DNA from 3 places in the Pseudomonas sivasensis genome. Region 1 is predicted to be linked to each of the others. Evidence: riboswitches for the same ligand, from Rfam matches in the RefSeq annotation. Region 1 holds a riboswitch; each other region holds the start of a gene.
The links. Region 1 has a riboswitch for cobalamin ahead of cobW (cobalamin biosynthesis protein CobW). Riboswitches for the same ligand answer to the same signal wherever they lie in the genome.
Positions count from the first base shown of each region.

Region 2: another riboswitch for cobalamin. It lies ahead of LRO94_RS19260 (ABC transporter substrate-binding protein); the one in region 1 lies ahead of cobW (cobalamin biosynthesis protein CobW).
Region 3: another riboswitch for cobalamin. It lies ahead of cobO (cob(I)yrinic acid a,c-diamide adenosyltransferase); the one in region 1 lies ahead of cobW (cobalamin biosynthesis protein CobW).

Region 1 covers NZ_CP090029.1:2,746,178-2,751,802, forward strand. The annotation lists gene nfuA (Fe-S biogenesis protein NfuA) at 161-745, shown strand; gene cobM (precorrin-4 C(11)-methyltransferase) at 994-1,740, opposite strand; gene LRO94_RS12260 (cobalamin biosynthesis protein) at 1,811-2,203, opposite strand; gene LRO94_RS12265 (CbtA family protein) at 2,200-2,904, opposite strand; gene LRO94_RS12270 (CbtB domain-containing protein) at 2,916-3,104, opposite strand; cobalamin riboswitch at 3,201-3,406, opposite strand; cobalamin riboswitch at 3,448-3,648, shown strand; gene cobW (cobalamin biosynthesis protein CobW) at 3,742-4,803, shown strand; gene cobN (cobaltochelatase subunit CobN) at 4,807-5,625, shown strand, end outside.
Region 2 covers NZ_CP090029.1:4,280,518-4,286,142, forward strand. The annotation lists gene ptrR (putrescine utilization regulator PtrR) at 1-21, opposite strand, end outside; gene LRO94_RS19255 (aldehyde dehydrogenase family protein) at 127-1,509, shown strand; cobalamin riboswitch at 1,762-1,955, shown strand; gene LRO94_RS19260 (ABC transporter substrate-binding protein) at 2,071-3,081, shown strand; gene LRO94_RS19265 (iron ABC transporter permease) at 3,078-4,094, shown strand; gene LRO94_RS19270 (ABC transporter ATP-binding protein) at 4,091-4,855, shown strand.
Region 3 covers NZ_CP090029.1:4,575,303-4,580,927, reverse strand. The annotation lists gene LRO94_RS20640 (C40 family peptidase) at 1-383, shown strand, start outside; gene LRO94_RS20635 (C40 family peptidase) at 528-1,064, shown strand; gene LRO94_RS20630 (PQQ-dependent sugar dehydrogenase) at 1,199-2,512, opposite strand; cobalamin riboswitch at 2,612-2,864, shown strand; gene cobO (cob(I)yrinic acid a,c-diamide adenosyltransferase) at 2,944-3,555, shown strand; gene LRO94_RS20620 (cobyrinate a,c-diamide synthase) at 3,552-4,859, shown strand; gene bluB (5,6-dimethylbenzimidazole synthase) at 4,856-5,506, shown strand; gene cbiB (adenosylcobinamide-phosphate synthase CbiB) at 5,503-5,625, shown strand, end outside.

The DNA.
Region 1 (5,625 bases):
TCAGGGCGGAACCAATAGTAGCCGCCACCTAAATAACGGATATACACCCCACATCCACACCACCACCCCGAAACCAAAGCCTAACCCGACAAAAACACTAGGACTTTGTACCTCCGTAATAATTTGGCGTAAACTCCGGGCAAGCCTGTGAGGAGTTTCCATGACTGCCATAACCATTACCGACGCCGCCCACGATTACCTGGCTGACCTGCTGTCCAAGCAGAACACCCCAGGCATCGGCATCCGCGTCTTTATCACCCAGCCCGGCACCCAGTACGCCGAGACCTGTATTGCTTACTGCAAACCCGGTGAAGAGAAACCTGAAGACACCGCCCTGGGGCTCAAAAGCTTCACCGCGTACATCGACCACTTCAGCGAAGCCTTCCTGGACGACGCGGTGGTGGACTATGCCACCGACCGTATGGGCGGCCAGTTGACCATCAAGGCGCCGAACGCCAAGGTGCCGAGCGTCAACGCCGACAGCCCGGTCAACGAGCGCATCAACTACTACCTGCAAACCGAGATCAACCCAGGGCTGGCCAGCCACGGCGGCCAGGTCAGCCTGATCGACGTGGTCGATGACGGTATCGCCGTGCTGAAGTTCGGCGGCGGCTGCCAGGGCTGCGGCCAGGCGGACGTGACCCTGCGTGAAGGCATCGAGCGCACCCTGCTGGAGCGCGTTCCGGAGCTCAAGGGCGTCCGTGACGTGACGGACCACACGCAGAAAGAAAACGCCTACTACTGAGTAAGGCGTTCACTGCGAACAGAAAAACGGCGCCCCGTGAGCGCCGTTTTTTTTGCTTTAAATTCATGGTCTTACGCAATAAACCTAACAACTAACATTAACTGTGGGAGGGGGCTTGCTCCCGATAGCGGTAGCTCAGTTGCCCCATTGGAAGCTGACCCACCGCTATCAGGAGCAAAATCCTCCCATATTTATCTGTATTTATTGATATTTATCAGTAGCTTATAGGGTTTTTGTGAGGTGAAAAATCAAGGTCGATAAAGGTGCGCATGCCCCGCCCGATACAGCGACGACTCACTGAAACTGTCACTCGCCAGCACCCGGCCCACCACAATCAACGCCGTACGCCGAAAACCTTTGGACGCGACTTTCTCGGCGATATCACTAAGGGTGCCCACTACCCAATCCTGGTCCGGCCAAGTCGCCCGATGCACCACGGCGATCGGGCAATCCGCGCCATAGTGCGGCAGCAGTTCGGCGACGATTTTCTCCAGATGATTCACCCCCAGATGAATCGCCATGGTCGTACCGTGCTGCGCCAGGCTGTCGAAACCCTCACCGGCGGGCATGCTGGTTTTATCGGCATAACGGGTCAGGATCACGCTTTGGGCGATGTTTGGCAGGGTCAGCTCCGTCTCCAGTAACGCTGCGCAGGCGGCTACGGCGGTGACGCCAGGAATGATCTGGAATGGAATGCCCAATTCCCGCAAAAGGCGGATCTGCTCGCCGATCGCTCCGTAAAGGCTCGGATCCCCGGAGTGCACGCGCGCCACGTCCTGGCCTTTGGCGTGTGCGGTCTTGATCAAGTCGATGATCTGTTCAAGGTGCAGTTCGGCGCTGTTGACCACGTGTTCTGCCTGATGACCTTCCAATACCGCCGCAGGCACCAGCGAACCGGCATAAATGATCACCGGGCAACTACGGATCAGCCGCTGGCCTTTGACGGTAATCAATTCCGGGTCGCCGGGGCCGGCGCCGATGAAGTAGACGGTCATGGAGAATTCCTGTCAAAAAACGGGCGAGCATGAAGATTGCTCATGATCGGGGAGGGCGATTATCGGGGTTTTAACCGGCGCAGGCCAACGCAAAGGTGGCTTGGGCGGTTTTTTTGCGGGTGATGAGCAACTGGGCAGGCGCGCCGCCGAGCTGTTCAACAAGGGCCAGGGCGGCACTTTCGGCGATGCCGTAACACCCCGTGTGGGCGAACGCGACGTCGGACTTGTGGCTTAGCCGGTGTTCATAAATCGCCAGTTGCTCGGCGTTGAAGCACTCCAGCGGCAGGTTCAAGTGCCGTGCCAGAGCCAGTAAGCCTGGCTCGTCGTGTTTGCGGTCGATACTGGCCAGCGCGGTGATGCATTGGGGATCAATCCCTGCCTCGGCGAGAGCGGTATCAAACAGCGCCAGCAGGGTATGAACCTCACAACCCCGCTGGCAACCCAGGCCGACCACGTAGGTCATGCGGAGTATTGATCGTCGCGTTTGCGGCGGAACAGCCAGGCGCTGATCAGGCCCAGGGCCAGCCAGAACGCCACGTTGGTCAGTTGCGAAGCGATTTTGAACTGCGTTTCCAGGGCTTGCGGCGCGAGCATTGCGTGCACTTCCGGTTGCGGCGCGCCAATGATGTGCGGTACCGCGAGGATGGCAGCGCCCAGCACTTTCAGCAGCCAGTTGCGCCCGAACACGATCAGCGCAATCCCGGCAGCGGTGGAGGCCGCAGTGCCGATCCACCACGTCTGGCGCAGTGCCAGATCAGCGGCGGCGGTGCCCGGCAACTCGGGTGGCAGGCCCATCGTCGGCGCCAGCACGAAGGTTGCGTAACCGGCCAGGCCCCACAGCAGGCCCTGCGCCGTGCGGGTGGGGGCGCGCAATGTGTAGAGGCCGGCCAGCATCAGTGCAAAACCAACCGCCACCACCAAGTTGCCACCGGTGGTCGACAGCACGCGCTGCCAGCCATCTTCAGGCTCCCAGGCTTCGGCATCGTGGGTGTGGGCAGCAGCGCCGGCAGCGTGCTCATGCACCACTTCGGTTGCCGCCGGGGCTTTTTCAAAGGTTTCCGCCTGAAGAATCAGCGGGGCGACCCAAAAGCTTTGCAGCAGGGTCAGCAGCAGCGCGGCCAACAGGCCGGTGAAACCTGCGGTTTGCGCAATACGCTTGATCATGTCGGCAGGTCTCAGTGGCACGGGAACGCGGCGCTGTGGCGGGTATCGTGGGCAGCGTTGTGCACCGCCTCGATATGCGAGAAACCGGCGAAATACACCAGACACGCGCCGAGGATCGACGCACCGATGGCGGCGGTCAGGCGTTGGCTCAAGGTAGAGGTGCTGCTGGCGGAGTGCGAAGTGCTGCTGATGATCGACATGGCGCGTCCCTTTCAGGTGTCTGGATGAAACGAGCGCATGAAAACCCCGCGAGCCAGGCACGCAGAGTTCCGAACAGCGCCCGCCCACCGCGGGTTTGTTATCTGATTTTTCGGGCCGGTCTCCGGGCTTGCGAGGGACACTGGGTCTATAAAGCATCGCCTTCCCATGCCTTACAGGCACAGTGGATCTGACGCTTCACTCGCTTACCGTTGCGGGGGCAGCACCGGACTGGTCATGGCAGGCATGATTTACCGGTTTCCCGTTTCACCCTGTGAAGGGCACCCGAAACAAGGCATGTAGGAAAGCATGCAGAGCGACGGTAGTCAAATTCACCGAGCCCCTGTAGCCTTGCACCTTCGAGGTTCTTCGGCCCAGGCCGAAGCTAAGAAGGGAACGCGGTTCAATCCGCGGCTGCCCCCGCAACTGTGAAGGGTTCATCCGACTGCCACGCCACTGCCATCAACGGCGGGAAGGCGCAGCCGGCGCCGGTCTAACGACCCGCAAGCCCTAAGCCAGGAGACCTGCCTCGCAACCGATTTTCTAATTCAACCGGGCGGGGTGATCCGGTGACGAAATCCGCTTCTGCGCCGCGCCGCAGGGCCTATCGTCCCGTATGCCCGCCCCCAAGGGCATCCGATGAAAACACTGGCCAAACTCCCCGTCACCATCGTTACCGGCTTCCTCGGCTCGGGCAAAACCACCCTGCTGCGCCATATGCTCGACAACGCCCAGGGCCGTCGCATCGCCGTCATCGTCAATGAGTTCGGCGAGTTGGGCATTGATGGTGAAATCCTCAAGCAGTGCTCCATCGGTTGCACCGAAGAAGAAGCCAATGGCCGCGTGTACGAACTGGCCAACGGCTGCCTGTGCTGCACCGTGCAGGAAGAATTCTTCCCGGTGATGCGCGAACTGGTCGCCCGTCGCGGTGACCTCGACCACATCCTCATCGAAACCTCGGGCCTGGCCCTGCCAAAACCGCTGGTGCAAGCCTTCCAGTGGCCGGAAATCCGCAGCGCCTGCACGGTTGACGCGGTGATCACCGTGGTCGACAGCCCGGCCGTGGCCGCCGGTACCTTTGCTGCGTTCCCCGATCAAGTGGACGCCCAGCGCAAACTCGACCCGAACCTGGACCATGAGTCGCCACTGCACGAGCTGTTCGCCGACCAACTGGCCAGCGCGGACCTGGTCATCCTTAACAAGGCCGATCTGATCAGCTCGGAAGACCTGGCCCGTGTGCGCCTGGAAGTCGCCGAAGAGCTGCCGCCAGCCGTCAAAATCATCGAAGCCAGCAGCGGTCGCGTGCCCCTGGACGTGTTGATTGGCCTGGGCGCCGGCTCCGAAGAGCATATCGACGGTCGTCATAGTCATCACGATCATCACCACGAAGGTGAAGACGATCACGACCACGATGCGTTTGATTCCATCTCCATCGACTTGCCCCAGGCCGACGAAGCGCTGCTGCTCGACGCATTGACTCAACTGGTCGTGCAACACGGCATCTTGCGTGTCAAAGGCTTCGCCGCGATCCCGAACAAGCCGATGCGCCTGTTGATCCAGGGCGTGGGCACCCGCTTTGACAAACACTTCGACCGCGCCTGGGGTGCTGACGAAGCACGCATCACGCGCCTGGTACTGATCGGCCAGGACCTGGATGCGGTCGGCCTCGAAGCGCAACTGCGCGCCGCGCTCAGCGTTTAATCCATGCACCTGCTCAGGACTCAGCCCGGTGGTTTTGTCGCGGACGACAATATTGCCGACCTTGGACAAACCCCCGCCGAGCTGGTGATCCTGTGCAGCGGTGATTCCAGCCTGGCGCTGCTGGCCGAAGCGGCCCAGCAGTTGCCGGATGACTACCCGAGCCTGCGCCTGGCCAACCCGATGCAGGTGCAGAACCACGCTTCGGTCGACCTGTATGTCGATGAGGTGCTGCGCCACGCGAAGGTCATCCTGATTTCCCTGCACGGTGGCATCGGTTATTGGCGCTACGGCATCGAACGCTTGGTGGAGTTGGCCGAGCGCGGTGTGCAGCTGATCCTGGTGCCGGGGGATGATCGCCCGGACCCGGAACTCAGCGGTCTCAGTACCGTCGGCGTCGAGGCACGGGATCGCTTGTGGCAGTTTCTGCGCCAGGGCGGGCTGGGCAACGCGCTGGACTTTTATCGCTGCCTGGCCAGCGGCTATATGGGCCGCGACTACCCGTGGGCCGAGCCGCAAGCCCTGCCGCGTACGGCGATTTATCATCCCGGCAAAGCCAACGCTCGCCTGAGCGACTGGCAGGCAGATTGGCACGCCGACCATCCCGTGGCGGCGGTGCTGTTCTATCGCTCCCATTTGCAGGCGGCCAATACCGGTTTTATCGATGTGTTCTGCCAGCGCTTGCAGGCGGCGGGCCTCAACCCGTTGCCGATGGCGGTGGCCAGTTTGAAAGAGCCCGGCTGCCTCGCGGTGGTCGAGGATTTGCTGGATGACGTGCAGGCATCGGTGATTCTGAATACCACCGGTTTTGCCCAATCCAGCCCC
Region 2 (5,625 bases), 1.5 Mb from region 1:
TTCCAGTTGCACGAGATCCAATTCATTCTCCATTTGTGAACGTATTGCTTAATATTATTCAGTTTCCAGAAAAGATCCAGCCCCGTACGCTGACCTCCATTCCCAACGTACACGCAGGACGGTGCCATGAACGCGAACACCCACGCCTTATCGATCAACCCCGCCAACGGCCAAACCGTCGGCAACTATCCCTACGAAACAACAGCGCAGCTGGATGCCGCCCTCGACCGCGCCACCAGCGCCTTCCGCACATGGCGCCGCCAGCCGGTGAGCCAGCGCGCCGAGCTGCTGTTAGCCCTGGCCGCCGCCTTGCGCGAGCAAGCCGAAGCCATGGCGCAGATGATCACTCTGGAAATGGGCAAACCCATCGCCCAGGCACGTGCCGAAGTCGAAAAATGCGCGCAACTGAGTGAATGGTACGCAGCCCAAGGCCCGGCCATGCTCGCCCCGGAACCGACCCTGGTCGACAACGGCACCGCCCACATCGAATACCGCCCGCTGGGCCCGATTCTCGCCGTAATGCCGTGGAACTTCCCGGTATGGCAGGTACTGCGCGGCGCCGTGCCAACCATGCTCGCCGGCAACACTTACGTGCTCAAACACGCGCCGAATGTGATGGGCAGCGCCTACCTGATCCAACAAGCGTTCCGTAAAGCCGGCTTTGCTGAAGGCTTATTCGAAGTGATCAACGTCACCCCCGAGGGCGTGTCCAAAGCCATCGCGGACCCACGTATTGCCGCCGTGACCCTCACCGGCAGCGTGCGCGCCGGCATCGCTATCGGCTCCCAGGCCGGTGCCGCGTTGAAAAAATGCGTGCTGGAACTGGGCGGCTCCGACCCGTTCATCGTGCTCAACGACGCCGACCTCGACGCCGCCGTGCAAGCCGCGCTCATCGGCCGCTTCCAGAACAGTGGCCAAGTCTGCGCCGCCGCCAAGCGCCTGATCATCGAAGCCGGTGTTGTGGAAGCCTTCACGGCCAAGTTCGTCGACGCCAGCCGTGCCTTGGTGATGGGCGATCCCACATCAGCTGCCACCTACATTGGCCCAATGGCCCGCTTCGACCTGCGCGACGAGCTGCACGGTCAGGTCCAGGCCACCCTGGAGGAAGGCGCGACCCTGTTGCTCGGCGGCCATAAAGTCACAGGCGACGGCAACTACTACGAGCCGACCGTACTCGCCAACGTCACCGACCAGATGACCTCGTTCAAACAGGAACTGTTCGGCCCCGTGGCCTCGATCATCACCGCCCGCGACGCCGACCACGCGGTGGCCCTGGCCAATGACAGCGAATTTGGCCTCACCGCGAGCATCTTCACCACTGACGCAGCGAAAGCACGGGATATCGCCAATCAGCTGGAAACCGGCGGGATCTTCGTCAACGCCTTCAGCGTCTCCGACCCACGGGTGGCGTTTGGCGGCGTGAAGAAAAGTGGATTCGGTCGCGAGCTGTCGCACTTCGGCGTTCGCGAGTTCTGCAATGCGCAGACGGTGTGGCTGGATCGAAAATAACCCCGGCTGCGCAGCGGGCCTTTCATGGCAGGCGGCCGTGTTGTGGTGAGCGATCTGATCGCGCATTTAGGCGGGATCAAGCAAAAAACAGATTGCGAAGCTACTGACGAACACACATTGGCCGTCTCCTTTTTGCGAGGCGCGAACGTCCTAGCGACTTTTTAACGATAGGCGCCATGACTTGGCGCGACATCGAAGATCGCGCCACCGGCACGCGAACTGAAGCTCAGCCTCCCTCTGCGAGGCTGAATCAACTACCATAGCGCCGCCGGTTCCCCCATGGGACTAATAGGGAATTCGAAACGCCGCCCGCGGCGTCAATCGAAACTGCCCCCGCAACTGTAGGTGCCGAGCCTGCTCCTTAACGCCACTGGACCTCGTCCGGGAAGGCTGGAGCGTGGCGAAGACGCATCAGTCAGGAGACCTGCCGGCCCAGCACAATCACTAACCGGCGGGGTGTCCGGGAAGGACATCCTTGCCTGCCCGACCGGCAGCGTTCAAGGGCGTATTTCCGAGCCGTACTGCCCCTGCTTCACCTACGGTTCACACGGAGATCGCCCCATGCTGCCACGCGTTACTGCCCTGATCACCGGTCTGGGTTTCTGTGCCCTGGCTCAAGCGGCGCCCACTCACTACCCGCTGACGATCCAAAACTGCGGCAGCGCCGTGACCTTCCCGCAAGCCCCCGCACGCAGCGTGACCATCGGCCAGGCCGCCACCGAAATGCTGTATGCCCTGGGCGTCGGCGACAAAGTGGTCGGCACCTCGCTGTGGTTCAACAGTGTGCTGCCCCAGTACCAGGCGCAGAACGACAAAATCGAACGCCTGGCCAACAACGAGCCAAGCTTTGAAGCCGTGATCGCCAAACGCCCGCAACTGGTGGCTGCCGAGCTGGAATGGGTGGTCGGCCCGCAAGGCGTGGTGGGCACCCGTGAGCAATTCCACGAATTGAAGATCCCCACCTACCTGCTGCCTTCCGACTGCGAAGGCAAGGACAATCTGGTGGGCGCCGACGGCACGCGGCTAGAGCCGTTCCGCATCGAGACCCTTTACAAGAGCATCAGCCAACTGGCCGAGATTTTCGACGTGCAGGCGCGCGGCCAACAGCTGAACGACGACCTCAAGGCGCGCCTGGCCAAGTCCGTTGCCACGGCGCAGAGTAAAGGCCTCAAGCAAGCCAGCGCGCTGGTGTGGTTCTCCAGTTCCGAGATAGCCAGCGACCCGTACGTGGCGGGCCACAAGGGCATCCCCGAATTCATGCTCGAAACCCTCGGCCTGCACAACGTGGTGCAGTCCGATGAAGAGTGGCCCGCCGTTGGCTGGGAAACCATCGCCAAGGCCAACCCGACGTTCCTGGTGATCGCCCGCATGGACCGTCGCCGCTACCCTGCCGACGACCATGAAAAGAAACTCGCCTTCCTGCGCAGCGACCCGGTCACGCGCAACATGGACGCCGTCAAACACAACCGCATCATCATCCTCGACGCCTTGGCGCTGCAGGCCAGCCTCCGCACGTTCGATGGCCTTGAACAGCTGGCCGGCGCCATCGACGGCTACGACCTGCGCAAATGAGTAAAAGCGTGATCCGCACCCTGCTCGCCCTGACCCTGCTTTTAGCCGCCCTACTCGCGGGCGTGGCCATCGGCGAAACGTCCATCGAGCCGCAGGTGGTGCTTCAAGTGCTCGCCAATAAGCTGTGGAACGCCGGCTATCTGCTCGATCCAATCGACGAAGGCGTGGTGTGGAACTACCGCCTGACGCGCGCCCTGGTCGCTGCCGCGTGCGGTGCGGGGCTGGCCACCTGTGGGGTGATCTTGCAGTCGTTGCTGCGCAACCCGCTGGCCGATCCCTATCTGCTGGGTATCAGCGCCGGCGCCTCCACCGGCGCGGTGTTGGTGGCGCTGATGGGCGTGGGCGGCGGGTTGATTTCACTGTCGGCCGGCGCGTTTGTCGGGGCCATGGCGGCGTTTGCCCTGGTGATCTTGCTCGCGCGGGCCAGCGGCTCTATGAGCGGTACCGGCCAGATCATCCTCGCGGGCATTGCCGGTTCGCAGATGTTCAATGCCCTGACCGCGTTTCTCATTACCAAGTCGGCCAGTTCCGAGCAGGCCCGCGGCATCATGTTCTGGCTGTTGGGCAACCTCAGCGGTGTACGCTGGCCTTCGGTGTGGCTGGCGGTGCCGGTGGCGGTTGCCGGCTTGGCGGTGTGCTTGTGGCATCGGCGTGCGCTGGATGCGTTTACCTTCGGCAGTGACTCGGCGGCGTCCCTCGGCATTCCGGTGCGCCGCGTGCAATTTGTGCTGGTGGGCTGCGCGGCGTTGGTGACGGCGGTGATGGTGTCGATTGTCGGCTCCATCGGCTTTGTCGGCCTGGTGATCCCCCATGCAGTGCGCCTGTTGCTGGGCACCGGGCACTCGCGGTTGCTGCCAGCCAGCGCCTTGGGCGGCGCGCTGTTTTTGATCGCGGCGGATGTGCTGTCGCGCACCTTGATCAAAGGCCAAGTGATTCCTGTGGGCGTGGTCACTGCCCTGGTCGGCGCGCCGGTGTTCGCGTTGATCCTGATCGGGCGGAGGAATGCGCGATGAAAGTGCTCAGTTGTACGGGCCTGGGTTTCAAGGTGCGCGATGCCGAGTTGCTACGGGATATTCATCTTGAGGTGCAGTTGGGGGAAACCTTGGGGATTGTCGGCCCGAACGGCTCCGGTAAATCCACCTTGCTCAAACTGCTGGCGGGGTTGCGAACACCCGCCTCTGGTGAGGTACGGCTTGGGGGCACGCGTTTGGGCGACCTGTCCCGCCGCGCCATCGCGCAACAGCTGGCAGTGGTGGAGCAACAGGCCGACACCGACGACGCCATCCGCGTATTCGACGCCGTGGCGTTGGGGCGCACGCCATGGTTGTCGGCGCTGAGCCCGTGGTCACGCGAGGACGACGCCATCGTGTGCCAGGCCCTGCACGATGTGGACGCCACCCACCTGAGCCAACGCGCCTGGCGCAGCCTCTCCGGCGGCGAACGCCAACGTGTGCACATCGCCCGCGCCTTGGCGCAACGGCCACAGATTCTGCTGTTGGATGAGCCGACCAATCACCTGGATATTCAACATCAACTGGCAATCTTGAAGGGTGTGCAAGGGTTACCGGTGACGACGCTGATCGCGCTGCATGACCTTAATCAGGCCCTGACCTGTGATCGATTGGCGGTGCTCGATCACGGACAATTGGTGGCGCTGGGCACACCGCTGGACGTGCTGACACCGCAGCGGTTGCAGGAGACGTTCGGTGTGCAGGGGCATTACCTGACGGACCCGTTTGATGGGGCGCAGATACTGCGGTTGCGTTCCAACTGAGGCGCTCGGTGAGCACCGCAGATGGACGTTAAGTGACCGATGAGCCTTTTGTGGTGAGCGGGCTTGCCCCGCGCTGGGCTGCGAAGCGGCCCCAATAAGGCCACCGCAATTCCTCAGAAAAACCGCGGTGCCTGGTTTTAGGGCCGCTGCGCAGCCCAGCGCGGGGCAAGCCCGCTCACCACAGAAAGCACTTTCAGTACAGGAAGTACTTTCACTACAAAAAAAAAGCACTTTCAGCACATAAAACACTTCCTCCATAGCAAGTACTTTCACCACAGACAGCACTTCCACGCGAATGGGCGTTATGTGACCGATGAGCCTTTTGTGGTGAGCGGGCTTGCCCCGCGCTGGGCTGCGAAGCGGCCCCGATAAGGCCACCGCAATTGCTCAGAAAAACCGCAGTGCCTGGTTTTAGGGCCGCTGCGCAGCCCAGCGCGGGGCAAGCCCGCTCACTACAGAAAGCACTTTCACCACAGACAGCACTTCCACGCGGCCGGGCGTTATGTGACCGATGAGCCTTTTGTGGTGAGCGGGCTTGCCCCGCGCTGGGCTGCGAAGCGGCCACGATAAGGCCACCCCAATTTCTCAGAAAAACCGCAGTGCCTGGTTTGGGGGCTGCGCAGCGGCCCCAATAAGGCCACCGCAATTCCTCAGAAAAACCGCAGTGCTTGGTTTTGGGGCTGCTGCGCAGCCCAGCGCGGGGCAAGCCCGCTCACTACAGAAAGCACTTTCACCAAAGGACATACGTTCAGCACAGGACGTACTTTCAC
Region 3 (5,625 bases), 1.8 Mb from region 1:
TGTCCCTGATCGGTACCCGTTACCGTTTTGGCGGTACTTCCGAAGCCGGTTTCGACTGCAGCGGTTTCATCGGCTATCTGTTTCGTGAAGAAGCTGGCATGAACTTGCCACGCTCCACTCGCGAAATGATCAACGTGAACGCACCGTTGGTCGCGCGCAACAACCTCAAGCCCGGTGATCTGCTTTTCTTCAGTACTGCAGGTCGTGGTCGTGTCAGTCACGCCGGTATTTACCTGGGTGATAACCAGTTTATCCACTCCAGCAGCCGTCGCAGTGGCGGTGTCCGAGTCGACAACCTGGGCGACAGTTACTGGAGCAAAACCTTCATCGAAGCCAAGCGCGCACTCGCCATGGCCCCGACGACCGTTACCGCTAGCAAGTAAACTTAAAGTGATACTTGAAGTTTGACGTGTAAGCGCTAGAATCCCTGGACATTGTTGTAATCCGTTCGCGCGAGCCTTGCTTGCGCGTTCTGGTTTTCAGCGTTCGGCAGCGAAAGCCGCATCCAGACCAGGATTGTTCTGCACATGTCGACGTCAGCCCGCCTAGTTCTTCTCGTTTGCGCCGCGCTGCTCAGCGCCTGCGCCAGCCGTCCGCCGCCTGCTCCTGTCGCGGTCAAGCCCAAGCCGGTATTCAACTACGCCACCCAGAATTTCTCGCCTGCTGCCGAAGACGTGCTCTTCCGTGCGCTGGGCCTGGTCGGCACGCCTTATCGCTGGGGTGGCAACACGCCGGACTCGGGCTTTGATTGCAGTGGCCTGATCGGCTTTGTGTTCCGTGACGCCGCCGGCATTTCCCTGCCACGCACTACCCGTGAGCTGATCGTGATGCGCGCTCAGGACGTGAGTGAGCAGAACCTGCAAACCGGTGACCTGCTGTTCTTCGCCACCGGTGGTGGTTCGCAGGTCAGCCATGCTGGGATCTATGTGGGCGAGGGCCGCTTTGTCCATGCGCCGCAAACCGGCGGTACGGTGAAGCTCGATACCCTGTCCAAGGCGTATTGGCAGAATGCCTATCTGAGCGCCAAGCGGGTATTGCCAGCAAACCTGGCACGTAATCCCTGAACCCAATACCTAACTAAATGTGGGAGGGGGCTTGCCCCCGATAGCGAAGTATCAGTCACAGTGTCTGTGCCTGACCCACTGCTATCGGGAGCAAGCCCCCTCCCACATTGGTTTTGTCATGCTTCTGGGGGCGTTTATTTGGCCGCCGACACCCGCCATACCTTGTTCCCCACGTCATCCGCCACCAGCAAGTCCCCTTGCTGATCAATCACCACGCCCACTGGGCGGCCCATGGCTTTCTCATCTTTATCAAGGAAGCCGGTCAGCACGTCCACCGGCTGACCTTTAGGCAGGCCTGCGTCGAATGGCACGAAAATCACCTTGTAGCCGCTGTGCGGCTTGCGATTCCACGAGCCATGCTGGCCGATGAATGCGCCGTTGCTGAACGGCGCCGGGAGTTTGCTGCCCTCGGCGAACGTCAGGCCCAAAGAAGCGGTGTGCGGCCCTACGGCGTAGTCCGGCGCAATGGCCTTGGCGACCAGGTCCGGGTTCTGCGGCGTGACGCGCACATCCACATGCTGACCGTAATAGCTGAACGGCCAGCCATAGAAACCGCCGTCCTTGACCGAGGTGATGTAGTCCGGCACTAGGTCGCTGCCGATCTCGTCGCGCTCGTTCACCGCTGTCCACAGCTTGCCGCTCTGCGGTTCCCAAGCCATGCCATTGGGGTTGCGCAGGCCGGAGGCGAAAATACGGTGCTGGCCGCTGGCGCGGTCGACTTCCCAGATCGCGGCACGCCCCTGTTCCGCCTCCAGGCCGTTTTCACCGACGTTGCTGTTTGAGCCGACGCTCACGTACAGCTTGCTGCCGTCCTTGCTGGCCACGACGTTTTTCGTCCAGTGGTGGTTCAGCGGACCGCCTGGCAAGTCGACCACCTTGGAGCCTTGGGCCTTGATGGCAGTTTCGCCTGGCTGATAGGGGAAACGCAGCAGCTTGTCCGAGTCGGCCACATACAGGTCGTTTCCGACCAGGGTCATACCGAACGGCGAATTGAGGTTTTCCAGAAACACCGTACGTGTTTCGGCGACGCCGTCGTGGTCGGCATCGCGCAGTAGAGTGATACGGTTCGGGCTCGGCACCCCGGCGCCGGCACGTCCCATGACCTTCTCCATGACCCAGCCGCGTATGCCCTTGGCGTCATCCGGTTTGGGCGGTGCGTTGGTTTCCGCCACCAGCACATCGCCATTAGGCAACACATACAGCCAGCGCGGGTGGTCGAGACCCTCGGCGAACGCGGCCACTTGGGTGCCGGGGGCTGCCGTTGGCTTCGCGCCATCTGGCCAGCCGATGGCTGGAGCGATGTTGACGGTAGGGATCAGCGTTTTGTTCGGTTCCGGCAGTCTGGGCGAGGGGCCGGTGCCGTCGGAAACCTTCAGGGTTGAGCTTTCTCCGCACGCCGCGAGGGTGCCGGCAAGCATGATTAACAGGGCGAGTCTGGTTTTATGCATGGTGTTCTCCTTGATACCTGTAAGGGTAGAGGAGGGCGGTGGTGCGATGGTTCAAGTACTCGACCAGCTTTCATTGACGCTCCATCCCCAACCCACTAACCTTCGCCGCTTGTTCCAGGTGCTCTGTGACCCGTGGGTCGACAGAGTGAAACAGGGAAGCCGGTGAGTGAGCGCGCTTGTACACAGCGCCGCCGCAATTCCGGCGCTGCCCCCGCAACGGTAAATGAGTCAAGACGCTGCTTTTGCCACTGTATCGCGTGCGATATGGGAAGGCGCAGCGTTGGCCTGCTTGCTCTCTACAAGAGCTGCGCCACTCATGAGCCCGGAGACCGGCCTGGATCATCCAACAGCATCACGGTGGGCGATGCTTGGCTGTCTGTTTTTTCTTTTTCCTGCCCGCCGTTTTTGTCCAGCCCCAACGGAGAGCTGCCATGACCGATACCCCCGACCGCGACGAACGCCACCTGGCGCGCATGCTGCGCAAAAAAGCCGTGATCGACGAGCGCATCGCCAACTCCCCTAACGAATGCGGCTTGCTGCTGGTACTCACCGGCAACGGCAAAGGCAAGAGCAGCTCGGCGTTTGGGATGCTCGCTCGCGCCATGGGCCATGGGATGCAATGCGGTGTGGTGCAGTTCATCAAGGGGCGTAACAGCACTGGCGAAGAGTTGTTCTTCCGCCGCTTCCCCGAGCAAGTGCGTTTCCACGTCATGGGCGAAGGCTTTACCTGGGAAACCCAGGACCGCCAGCGCGATATCGCCGCCGCCGAGGCAGCCTGGGCGGTATCCCGCGAACTGCTGCAAGACCCAACCATCGGCCTGGTGGTGCTGGACGAGCTGAACATAGCCCTCAAGCACGGTTACCTCGACCTGGACCAAGTGCTCAGCGACCTGCAAGCCCGCCCGCCGATGCAACACGTGGTGGTCACTGGCCGTGGCGCTAAGCCGGAGCTGATCGAGATGGGCGACACCGTCACCGAAATGGGCATGCTCAAACACGCATTCCAGGCCGGTATCAAGGCACAGAAGGGCGTCGAACTTTGAATCAGCCCCGTCATTGCCCGGCCGTATTGATCGCCGCACCGGCGTCCGGCCAAGGCAAAACTACCGTCACCGCCGCCCTGGCTCGTTTGCACCGCAATCTGGGACGTAGGGTGCGCGTGTTCAAATGCGGTCCGGACTTTCTGGACCCGATGATCCACGAACGCGCCAGCGGTGCGCCGGTGTATCAATTGGATATGTGGATGGTGGGCGAGCAGGAAAGTCGCCGCCTGCTGTGGGAAGCGGCGGGGGAGGCCGACCTGATCCTGATCGAAGGCGTGATGGGTCTGTTCGACGGCACGCCCTCCAGTGCCGACCTGGCGCGGCACTTCGGCGTGCCAGTGCTGGGCGTGATTGATGGCACCGCCATGGCCCAAACCTTTGGTGCTCTGGCGCTGGGCCTTGCGCGCTACCAGCCGGATCTACCGTTCGCGGGCGTGTTGGCCAACCGCGTCGGCACGTTGCGTCATGCGCAATTGCTCGAAGGTAGCCTCACTGAAGGCCTGCGCTGGTACGGCGCGCTGTCCCGCGAGACGGGAATCGAGCTGCCGAGCCGTCATCTGGGCCTGGTTCAAGCCAGCGAACTGAATGACCTCGATGCACGCCTGGACGCCGCCGCCCAAGCCTTGGGCAGCAGTTGCGAAGTCGCTTTACCGCCGCCCGTGACCTTCGCCGCGCCTGAAGTGATCGAAGCTGAGCCGTTGTTGGCCGGTGTCCGCATTGCCGTGGCCCGCGACGAAGCCTTCGCCTTCACCTACGGCGCCAGTCTTGACCTGTTGCGGGCGATGGGCGCTGAGCTGACATTTTTCTCCCCGATCCACGATCGCGAATTACCTGACGCCGACAGTCTGTATCTGCCTGGCGGCTACCCGGAACTGCACCACCAGGCGTTGTCGGAAAATACTCCGATGCTCGACGCCATCCGTGCTCACCATGCGGCGGGTAAGCCGTTGCTCGCTGAGTGTGGCGGCATGCTCTACCTGCTGAACTCCCTCACCGACGTCGACGGCAACCGCGCCGAACTGCTCGGCCTGTTGCAGGGTGATGCAGTGATGCAAAAGAAACTGGCGGCCCTGGCGCTGCAAAGCGTCGAATTGCCGGAAGGCGTGCTGCGCGGCCATACCTATCACCACTCCCTGACCAGCACCGAATGGCAACCGATTGCCCGTGGTCTGAGCCCCAATGGTGGGCGCGGGGCCGAAGCGGTCTACCGACAGGGGCGGATGACGGCCTCTTACGTGCACTTCTACTTTCCGTCGAATCCGGCTGCTGTGGCCGCATTGTTTTTACCCACGATAGCGCCATGACTGACAACGCCTTCCCCCAGGCCGACCGCGATGCCGTTTACCGCGCCATTGCCGAACGCCGCGACATGCGCCACTTCAGCGGTGGCACTGTCGCCCCTGAATTGCTCCACCGCCTGCTTCAGGCCGCGCATCAGGCGCCGAGTGTCGGCCTCATGCAGCCCTGGCGTTTTATCCGCATCAGCGACCGCCACCTGCGCGGGCAGATCCAGCAACTGGTGGAAGAAGAGCGCGTGCGCACAGCCGAGGCCCTTGGCGAACGTACCGATGAGTTCATGAGGCTTAAGGTCGAAGGCATCAATGACTGTGCCGAAGTACTGGTGGCGGCATTGATGGATGATCGCGAGCGCCATATTTTCGGCCGGCGCACCTTGCCGGAGATGGACATGGCCTCGCTGTCCTGCGCGATCCAGAATCTGTGGCTGGCCGCTCGCGTGGAAGGCCTTGGCATGGGCTGGGTCTCGTTGTTTGAGCCCCAGGCCCTGGCCGATTTGCTGGGCCTGCCGCCCGGCGCAAAACCTCTGGCTGTGTTGTGCCTGGGGCCGGTCGTCGAGTTCTATCCGGCACCGATGTTGCAGCTCGAAGGCTGGACCGAACCGCGTCCGCTGAGTGACATGTTGTATGAGAATACGTGGGGAGTAAGTCAATGAGTGTGGCCTTGCTGTGTGTCGCTGCAGTGGCGTTGGATGCGCTACTGGGCGAGCCCAGGCGCTGGCATCCGCTGGTGGCGTTCGGCAATTTTGCCGGGCGCATCGAGCAACGTTTCAAC